2 regions of the Aeromonas sp. FDAARGOS 1409 genome follow, and region 1 is predicted to be linked to the other one. Evidence: riboswitches for the same ligand, from Rfam matches in the RefSeq annotation. Region 1 holds a riboswitch; the other holds the start of a gene.

Region 1 (5,255 bases):
GGATCATCAGCGCCAGGGGATCGGCACCCTGCTGCTGGAGGCGGTGCTCGAGCACGCCGTCCGGCTGGGACTGCGTCTCCTGACCACGGAGGCGAGCGCCTTCAGCCTCGCCCTGTTCCTGCGCCACGGCTTCGAGCTGGCCGGAGTGGAGACGGTGGACCGTGGCGGCGTCCGTTTTATCCGCCATCGCCTCTACTGCCGCTTGCCAAGCGGGGGCCAGCCACTAAAATACCCACCATTTCCCCAAGGCATTGAATAAAGGGCGACCATATGGTGGTAGAGAGCGACGGTTACATTGCGCTGATCGAGTATCTGGTAGAGAGTCTGGGTCTGTTCGAGAGCCAGCAGCAGGGCAGCGGCACCCAGACCATAGAGGATCTGGTGAGCAGCCGGGTGGCCGACAACCTGATGGCCATCTGCGAGCAGAATCCCCAGCTCGACCCCAAGGTGCGCTTCATGATCATGCAGGAGGCCGATGCCGTGGTGGCCGATCTGGAGGAGGTGCTCTCCGCCGTCTGGCTACGCGCCCCCACCCCGGCCCAGCACGCCTTCCTCGACGAGTTCATCAATCTCATCAAGAACCTGTTCGACAACACCATAGGCTAGACCCTTCCCGCCCCTCGTCCGTGCCGCGTCGAGACGCCAATGAGGCGAGACGCCAATGAAAAGGGCCGCCTCATCGGGCAGCCCTGCTTGCTAGCATTGTCAATTCATCGCGCTTGTCAGTTGAATGAATATCGGAGCAACAAAGGTGTCTGGTCTTGGCTTCCATCCATGGTAGCTAACCTGTTGGTCAGCCCTGGTTCAGTTTAGTTCCCCGCCAGACGGTATTTTCTCGATATTTATTTCACCCTTCTTTCAAAAATGTGACACGGGGCCCGCTGGCCCCGTGTTGCACGACGACGCCTCAGCGATTGAGGCTGGGGGGCAGGCAGACGCCTATGCCCCCCAGGCCGCAATAGCCTTCCGGGTTCTTCTCCAGATACTGCTGGTGATAATCCTCGGCGTAGTAGAAGGGCGCCAGCGGCAGGATGCGGGTGGTGATGGTGCGCCCGTCACCGCTCGCCGTCATGGCCTGCTGGTAGGCGGCCAGGCTCTGCTGGGCGATGGCCTCCTGGCTCTCGTCGGCATAGAAGATCACCGAGCGGTACTGGGTGCCGATGTCGCCGCCCTGGCGCATCCCCTGGGCCGGATCATGGTGTTCCCAGAACAGCTTGATGAGATCCCCATAGCCGATGACCCTGGGATCGAACACCACCTGCACCGTCTCGGCGTGGCCGGTCAGCCCGCTGCACACCTCCTTGTAGGTGGGGTTGGGGGTCAGCCCCCCCTGATAGCCAGCGGCGGTGGAATAGACCCCGGGCTGCTGCCAGAACAGCCGCTCGACGCCCCAGAAACACCCCATGCCAAACCAGGCCAGCTCCATCCCCTCGGGCCAGGGCCCCTGGGTCGGATGACCGTTTACCGCGTGCTGCTGGCCAATCTCCAGCGCTTCCCGCCGTCCCGGCAGGGCCTCTGCCGGTGAAATAATCTGCTCCATATACCCTGTCCTTGTATAAAACCCCGCGCGATGCGGCTGACGAAAAGGAACACCGAAGATAACAGGTTCCTAGCCCGGATCAACCGAGGGCGGCCTCCCGCGGCGGGGGCCGCCCTCCGGTGCGCCTCGCGGCCCCTCTCCCTCCCCCTGGTCAAAATCACGGCAAAAAAACACCAATGCAATATTTAGTCTTGATTTGTGAATTAATTTTCATATATTGAGCGAATTGCTGCTTTTTTATGGAATGAAACACGTGCGTGAACGCGAACCCAGCCTGGTCCATGCCTTTCGGCAGTCCACCCCCTATGTCAACGTGCATCGGGGTGCCACCTTCGTCCTGATGATCGGCGGGGAAGCCATCTGCCACCCCAACTTTGCCAACATCGTCAGCGACATCGCCCTGCTGCAGACCCTCGGCATTCGCCTGGTGCTGGTGTTCGGCTCGCGGCCGCAAAATGACGAGGCCCTGGCCCGCGCCGGCATCCAGGCCCAGTACCACAGGCGGGTCCGGGTCACCGACGACCAGAGCTTCGCCATCATCAAGCAGGTGTGCGGCGGTCTGCAATACGACATCACGGCCCAGCTCTCCATGGGGCTGGCCAACACCCCCATGCAGGGGGCGCGCATCAGCGTGGTGAGCGGCAACTTCGTCACCGCCCAACCGCTGGGGGTCGACGACGGCATCGATTTTTGCCACAGCGGCCGGGTACGGCGCATCGACGTGGAGGGGATCACCCGCCAGCTGGATCAGCACGGCCTGGTGCTCATCTCCCCCATCGGCTGCTCGGTCACCGGCGAGAGCTTCAACCTGAGCTCGGAAGAGGTAGCCCGCCGGGTGGCGGTGGATCTGAAAGCGGACAAGCTCATCTGCTTCAGCAGCACCCAGGGGGTCATGGACAGACACGGAGAGGCCATCTCCGAGCTCTTCCCCGAGCAGGCCGAGGAGCTGCTGGCGGAGCTGGAGCAGGCGGGGGAAGAGATGTCCGGCACCGCCCGCTACCTGCGCGCGGCCATCGCCTCCTGCCGGGGTGGCGTGCCCCGCTCCCACCTGGTGAGCTATCAGGATGACGGCGCCATGCTGCAGGAGCTGTTCAGCCGCGAGGGCCTCGGCACCCAGATAGTGCGCGAAAGCGCCGAGCGGGCGCGGGCCGCCACCATAGAGGACATCGGCGGCATCCTGGATCTCATCCGCCCCCTGGAGGAGGAAGGCATACTGGTGCGCCGCTCCCGGGAGCAGCTGGAGATGGAGATAGACAAGTTCACCATCATAGAGCGCGACGGCCTCATCATCGGCTGCGCCGCCCTCTACTGCTTTATGGAGGAGGCGATGGCCGAGATGGCCTGCGTCGCCATTCACCCGGAGTACCGCAACTCCAACCGGGGCGACACCCTGATCGCCAAGGTGGCCGAGCGGGCCAAGCGGCTCGGCATCCGCCGCCTGTTCGTGCTCACCACCCGCTCCATCCACTGGTTCCGGGAGCGGGGCTTCGATCCCCTGGAGGTGGAGGATCTGCCGGTGGCGCGCCAGCGCCTCTACAACTGGCAGCGCCGCTCCAAGGTTTTGTCCAAGACCATTTCGTAACTTGTTGATCTTGTGTCTGGTTGCCGTCAATTGTGTACTTTTTTACAAACTCGATTGACAGTGCAATCCAGTGCAGGGTATTTGTACATGCACGCCACCCCAGGGTGGCACCAGAAGAGGAGCGCTGCCCAGGCAGCCCAAGGGAGGACACCAGCGTCCTGCGAACTTGGGTCAGGGGGAGCAGCGCCGAGACGAGGCGAGTGACTGGACACCGCCACGTCGGCTGCGGGGGCTGAATCCCCCGGGTTGTCATCGGTCGTGTGCATCCCACAGGCATCCAGCAGGATCCTTGCGGGATGGGCACCACGGGTGGAGTGCTTCTGGCCGGGATCCTCACGTTTTCCTGCCATTTTTTGCCTCCTCCTCTCTTTTGCCCGATGAAACCGGATTTTCACCTTGAGACAGGAGTATGCAATGAACCTCATCAACGTCGCCAAGTTTGGCGGAACCAGCGTCGCCGATGCCGCGGCCATGAACCACTGCGCCGACGTGGTGCTGGCCAATCCGGCGACCCGGGTGGTGGTGCTGAGCGCCAGCGCCGGCGTCACCAACCTGCTGGTGAGCCTGGCCCAGGGCGAACTGGACGAAGCCGGGCAGGACACCCTGCTCGACAAGCTGACCGGGATCCAGCAGGCCATCCTGACCGCGCTCGGCAACCCGAGCGACGTGAGCGCCCTCATTCACGCCCAGCTCGGCGACATCCGCACCATGGCGCGCCAGGCCTGTCAGCACACCGACGCCGAGCTTGCGGACAGGCTCATCGCCTGCGGCGAGCTGATGTCCACCCGGCTGTTCACCGAGCTGCTGCACCAGCGCGGCGTCAAGGCCCAGTGGCAGGATGCGCGCCAGCTGCTGCGCACCGACAGCCGCTTTGGCAAGGCCACCGTGGATCTCGCGGCGACCCGCGCCCTCTGCCAAGCCACGCTGGGCCCCCTGCTGGGTGACCACCTCGTCATCACCCAGGGCTTCATCGGCGCCGATGGCGACGGCCGTACCACCACCCTCGGCCGCGGCGGCTCCGACTACAGCGCGGCCCTGCTCGCCGAGGCGCTGGACGCAGGCAGCATAGAGATCTGGACCGACGTCCCCGGCATCTACACCACGGATCCGCGCCTGGTCACCCGGGCCCGCCCCATCCCCGAGATCAGCTTCGTGGAGGCGGCGGAGATGGCCACCTTCGGCGCCAAGGTGCTGCACCCGGCCACCCTGCAACCGGCCCTGCGCCAGGACATCCCGGTGTTCGTCGGCTCCGCCAGGGATCCGGCCGCCGGCGGCACCTGGATCCGCGCCAGCACCAGCACCAATCCCCTGTTCCGGGCCGTGGCCCTGCGCCGCAACCAAGTGCTGGTCACTCTGCACAGCCTCAACATGTTCCACGCCTACGGCTTCCTGGCCGAGGTGTTCGGCATCCTGGCCCGCCACCGCATCTCGGTGGATCTCATCACCACCTCCGAGGTGAGCGTGTCGCTGACCCTGGATCACACCGGCAGCCAGAGCAACGGCGAACCCATCCTCAATGACAAGGTGCTGGCGGAGCTCGGCCAGCTGTGCAAGGTGGAGGTGGAGACCGGCTTCGCCCTGGTGGCCCTCATCGGCAACCGCATGAGCGAGGCGGCCGGGGTGGGCAGCCAGGTGTTCGACGCCATCCGCGAGCACAACATCCGGATGATCTGCTACGGCGCCAGCGCCCACAATCTCTGCTTCCTGGTGAAAGAGGACGAGGCGGGCCACATCGTCAACTGCCTGCACCGGGAGCTGCTCGACTGAGCAACGCTCTTCTCCTGGCCAGTACAAAACCTGGCGGGCCCCCCTGCTTCCCTCGCGGGAGCAGGGGCTTGAGGGACATCCATCCTCCCTCTCTGGAGCCACCACGAGACCGACAACAAAGAGGGGCGCCGCGGCGCCCCTCTTGTCGTGCAGGTATGCCCTAGGATCGCGCGGGCGGCAGCAGGTTGGCCCGGATCTGCTCGCGCAGCCCCCCCAGCCGCTGCAACAGACCGGCCTGACCGAGCCCGGCCTCATCGTGCTCCAGGTTCTCGGCAAGCGCCGGGAAGTGATCCCGCACCGCCAGCTCCAGCCAGTCGAGGCGGCGCAGGGTGAGCGGGCCGCAGCTCTTGCCGCTGAGATCGTCCT
Region 2 (5,255 bases), 830 kb from region 1:
AGCACGGAGGATATCCTGGCCAGCTTCCAACGGCTTGGCTACCTTGCGCGCCACGTGGTGTTAACCGGCGGCGAGCCCTGCCTCTATGATCTGAACGAGCTCTCGTCGGTCCTGGTGGCATCGGGCTACCAGGTTCAGATCGAGACCAGCGGTACCAGCGAGATCCTGACCCACGAGCAGACCTGGGTGACTGTCTCCCCCAAGATCGGCATGAAGGGGGGCCTGCCGGTGCTGGTGTCGGCCCTCGAGCGGGCCAACGAGATCAAGCATCCGGTGGCGACCGAGCACCATATCGAGGAGCTGGATGCCCTGCTGGCGACTGCCCGGTTGCGCCCCGACGTGGTGATCGCACTGCAACCCATCAGCCAGAAGCCCAGGGCCACCGAGCTGGCCATGGCGACCTGCATCGCCCGCAACTGGCGGCTCTCCATCCAGACCCACAAATACCTGAATATCGATTGATATGGACGGACTCTCCGATGAACGGGTATTGCTCACCCTGGCCAGCAAGATGCCCTACGGGAAATATCGGGGGCGACGCATCATCGATATTCCGGAGCCTTATCTGGTGTGGCTGGCGCGCAGCGGTTTTCCGGCCGGTGCCCTTGGCCAGTCATTGGCGCTGGCCTACGAGATAAAACTCAATGGGCTGGAGTCGATGATTATTCCCATTATTAACAGGATGTCAGAATGAGAATATATACGAGGCAGGGGGACAAAGGACTCACGCGGCTGGCCGACGGCACGTCTCTGGCTAAAGATGATCGGCGCGTGGAAACCTATGGCGCCATCGATGAGCTGAATTCCCAGATAGGGCTCTTGATGGCCGAAATACCCGCCGACGAGACGGCATTATTGGCCGAATTGATATTGTTGCAGCAGGAGCTGTTTGATTTGGGGGGCGAGTTGGCCTTTTCCAGCGAGGCGCAAAATCCCGCCTTGTGGCAGGTCAACGAGCGCTGGACGCAGAGGCTCGAACAGCAGATCGATGTCTATAGTGCCCAGTTGCCGGCACTGCGTAATTTCATCCTGCCGAGCGGCTCGCGGGCGGCGGCCCAGGCTCACGTAGTGCGAACCCTGACCCGTCGCTGCGAGCGCCTGCTGCTGGGCCTGAGCCGCGAGGAGCGGGTGAACCCCGCCGTGTTGCCCTATCTGAACCGGCTGAGTGACTGGTTTTTCACCGTAGCCAGATACCTGCTGGTCTCCTCGGGCACGCCGGAGATTCTCTGGGTCAAGGCGGCGGATAGGCGCTGAGGAGCTCATGGAGCGGGCAATAAAAAACCTCGCCTAGCGAGGTTTTTTATTGGGCGGGACAGCGTGTCAGGGATCAGATGGCAAATTCTTCCACCGACTTGCCTTCGGCCACGGCCTTGGCAATGACGGAGGGCATGCGACCCTGGCCGGTCCAGGTTTTTTCCACACCATTGTCCAGATAGCGATATTTGGCGGGGCGGGGGGCTCGCTTGCCCTTGCTTGCCTTGGGAGCATCGGCGACAACGGTATTGACCAATTCAGCGGGATCGATCCCGGCTGCCTTCAGCATTTCGGCGTATTCGGCAATTTTCTTTTGATGCTCTTCACGGGCCTGGCGCTCGGCAGATTCATCCTGCTGACGTTCGGCCACCACGGCGGAGAGTTTCTCCAAACCTTCTTCCAGCTGTTCCAGAGTCAATTCGCGGCAAGTCGCCCGCAGGCTACGGATATTCAACAGTACTTTCAAAAATTCGTTCATATTGGCTACCACGCGAGCAAGATATTAGGGGAAGAGATTGTTTTTTCGATAATCTATAGGGGGATTCGGCATCAAGTCAAGCCTGCCGAAATAATTAATTAGCCTGATAAATTAAGTCAGATAAATATTCGTGGCGATATATTTTCCTGCATCTGTCTGCGTTCATTTCCGAATGAGTTCCAACCAGATGAAAATATCGTCGACATGAGCGATGGCGCACCATTTGACTACCATTTGCCTTGCTTGTGCCATACCTGCCTTGAAATTTAATCAAAAAACTTGCCATCACCCGGTAGCTCGATAAAATGTGCCGCGAATACCTTTAAGTAGAGGCGCGCTGCCTATGAGTAACCGAGCGGAGGGTGATGCCTGTGATGCTCGATGAAAGGAGTCGGCGCCGAAGTGACCAGGCCATCATACCGGGTTGCTGGTTCTGCATCTAATAGGTGCAGGACTGCCATAGTCATCCACTATGGAGCGCTACCTGAAGGGGCTGAGGAGTATACCCTCCCCATGGGTTTTGTTTCTTTGATCCTCTCGGTAGATCTCCACCTGTTGTCTTTAGGTGCAAAGAGATCATGGACATCATTCATTACGCCGACTCCGGTTGGTCCGTCGTTCCCCCCTTGCTGGCCGTCGCCCTGGCGATCATCACCCGTCGCGTCCTGGTGTCGCTGGGGGTGGGCATAGTCGCGGGCAGCCTGCTGCTCAACCAGTTTTCCCCCCTCGCGTCACTGCACTACATGCTCGACACCGTGCTCAGGATCTTCTGGGTCGACGGTGCGCTCAACCGCGACAACGTCAACATGATCCTCTTCATGTTGCTGCTCGGCGGCCTCATCAGCCTGATGAGCGTCTCCGGCGCCACCCGGGCCTTTGCCGAGTGGGCCGAGCGCCGTGCCAAGACCCGCAAGGGAGCCAAGACCCTCACCGGCATGATGGTGTTCGCCTTCTTCATCGACGACTTCTTCCACAGTCTGTCGGTGGGGGCCATCTGCCGTCCGGTCACCGATCGCTTCCAGATCTCCCGCGCCAAGCTGGCCTACCTGCTGGACTCCACCGCGGCGCCGGTCTGCGTGCTGATGCCCATCTCCTCCTGGGGCGCCTACATCATCGCTCTGGTGGGTGGCATCATGGCGGCCCACGGTCTGACCGAGCAGAGCCCCATCTCCGCCTTCGTCGAGATGATCCCGATGAACCTCTATGCGGTGTTCACCCTGATCATGGTGCTGGTGGTGATCGCCTTCCAGCTCGACATCGGCCCCATGCGCCAGCATGAGCAGTGGGCCCTGGAGGGCAAGCTGTGGGATGAGTCCAAGGGACGTCCCATCGGTCTGGACATGGAGAGCCCGGAGGAGAGCAACGGCGGCATGATCGACATGGTGCTGCCGATCCTGACCCTCACCCTGGCCACCGTCTACTTCATGATCGACTCCGGTGCCAGCGTGCTGGAGAGCAAAGGGCTGCCGTTCAGCGTGCTCGGATCGTTCGAGAATACCAACGTCGGCTCCTCCCTGGTCTATGGCGCCCTGTGCAGTCTGGTGGTCTCCATCGGCTTGGCCATGCGCCTCAAGCTCGGGGCCAGCAACTGGATGAAGGCCGCGCCTCAGGGGATCATGGCCATGCTGCCCGCCATCAACATCCTGCTGTTTGCCTGGACCATAGGCGCCGTGGTGCGCGACGTGGAGACCGGTAAATACCTGGCTTCCCTGGCCAACGGCAACCTGCCCATCGAGGTGCTGCCGGCGGTGGTGTTCATCCTCTCCTGTGCCATGGCCTTTGCCACCGGCACCAGCTGGGGCACCTTCGGCATCATGCTGCCGCTCGCCGGCGACATGGCGGCCGCCAGCGACCTCAGCCTGATGCTGCCCATGCTGGCCGCCGTGCTGGCGGGCTCGGTGTTCGGCGATCACAGCTCGCCCATCTCCAGCACCAGCATCCTCTCGGCCACGGGGGCCGGTTGCCACCACATCGATCACGTGATGACCCAGCTGCCCTATGCGCTGGCCATCGCCTTCGGCGCCGCCCTCGGCTATCTGGTGATGGGCTTGATGCACTCCGTGCTGGCAGGCTTTACCGTCAGTGCGCTCTGGTTCCTGGTCTTCTCAGGTTACCATCTGCGCAAAACCCGGCAGCATCGCGCGCTGGCCGTCGCATAAGAGAACAAGGGGCCTTCGGGCCCCTTGGTTTTGGCGGGGGCTTTCGTTAGCATGCCCCCCATCATTCCCGTATCGGAACTCCACCATGGCTTCATTGCACTACAAATTCGCCACCATGAACTCGGGCAAGTCGACCCAGCTCATCCAGGCGCACTTCAACTACCTGGAGCGAGGCATGGTTCCGCTGGCCATGACCCCCGCCATCGACGATCGCTTCGGTGTCGGGGTGATCAGCGCCAGGGTGGGGCTGGAGTTGAGGGTGGAGGTCTTCAGCGACAGCTGCGATCTGTTCGAGATGGTCAAGGCCCGCCACGCCGAGCGGCACATCGATGTCTTCATCGTCGACGAGGCGCAGTTCCTGACCCGCGAGCAGGTCTACCAGCTCGCCCGCATCGTGGACGAGCAGGACATCCCGGTGATCGCCTACGGCCTCAAGACCGATTTTCGCGGGGAGCTCTTTCTCGGCTCCTACCACCTGCTCTGCCTGGCAGACAAGTTCGAGGAGCTGAAAAGCATCTGCTGGTGCGGCAACAAGGCGCATATGAACTCTCGCGTCAACGAGGCGGGGCAGGTGATGCGCGATGGCGAGCAGGTGGAGATTGGCGGCAACGATCGCTATGTGTCGCTTTGCCGCAAGCACTACCTGGAGGGACGTGCGTTCAAGTAAGGCTGGCCATCATCCACAAAGGGCGCCCATCCGGCGCCCTTTTGTTTGACCGGGGCTCAGTCGATCTCGATGTCGACGGGGGCGATGATGGGATCGGCCACCGGCAGGCGGTGGAACAGCTGGCGGAAGTGTTGCTGCACCCGTCCTATGTCGACGAGCGACATGCCGGAGGCGAAGCCGAACCAGACGTAGAGGCCGGTGAGATCGCGAAACATGGGAGGCAGGTAGCGCGGTGCATCGATGAGCCCCTCCAGATAGTGCTGGTAGAGCACCGGGATGTCGTCCAGGGTCACCTTGCCGACGAACAGCATGGGCAGGATCTCGGGGACCCCCTCCAGCACGGCGCTGCGGATGAAGTTGACGGTCTCCACATAGCCCTTCACATAGGAGAGATCCTTGGTAAAGCAGGCCCCCCCCGCCACCATGCCGCCGCGAAACACCCGCTGGGTGATCTTGTAGGCGTCGTGCTCGCTGGTGCCTTTCTCTACGAAGTGGCGAAACACCTCGACGAAGTCGGCGCCGCGCTCCGCCATGTCGATGGCCATGACCCGATCCGAGATGCGCTTGGCCCTGTCCGGAAAGGAGTTGAAGGTGAGGGTCTCGATAAGCACGGCCAACCCCTCCTGACAGGCGGTGATGCGCGGCGAGCCTGCCCCGAGCCAGGTGGCATAGGATTGCTGCCGACCGTTCAGGGTGG

Evidence for each region. A riboswitch is a leader RNA that binds a small molecule or an ion and turns the genes downstream of it on or off. The one in region 1 is predicted to bind lysine.
Region 2: another riboswitch for lysine. It lies ahead of I6L39_RS18000 (Na+/H+ antiporter NhaC family protein); the one in region 1 lies ahead of lysC (lysine-sensitive aspartokinase 3).

The regions. Positions count from the first base shown of each region.
Region 1 covers NZ_CP077395.1:3,026,659-3,031,913, reverse strand. Annotated here, with positions in the region: gene I6L39_RS14410 (GNAT family N-acetyltransferase) at 1-259, shown strand, start outside; gene I6L39_RS14405 (DUF3802 family protein) at 271-606, shown strand; gene msrA (peptide-methionine (S)-S-oxide reductase MsrA) at 908-1,540, opposite strand; gene argA (amino-acid N-acetyltransferase) at 1,794-3,122, shown strand; lysine riboswitch at 3,229-3,450, shown strand; gene lysC (lysine-sensitive aspartokinase 3) at 3,537-4,889, shown strand; gene I6L39_RS14385 (hypothetical protein) at 5,050-5,255, opposite strand, start outside.
Region 2 covers NZ_CP077395.1:3,860,462-3,865,716, reverse strand. Annotated here, with positions in the region: gene queE (7-carboxy-7-deazaguanine synthase QueE) at 1-462, shown strand, start outside; gene I6L39_RS18015 (DUF3820 family protein) at 464-694, shown strand; gene I6L39_RS18010 (cob(I)yrinic acid a,c-diamide adenosyltransferase) at 691-1,254, shown strand; gene I6L39_RS18005 (H-NS family nucleoid-associated regulatory protein) at 1,328-1,732, opposite strand; lysine riboswitch at 2,052-2,223, shown strand; gene I6L39_RS18000 (Na+/H+ antiporter NhaC family protein) at 2,311-3,891, shown strand; gene I6L39_RS17995 (thymidine kinase) at 3,977-4,558, shown strand; gene I6L39_RS17990 (flavohemoglobin expression-modulating QEGLA motif protein) at 4,615-5,255, opposite strand, start outside.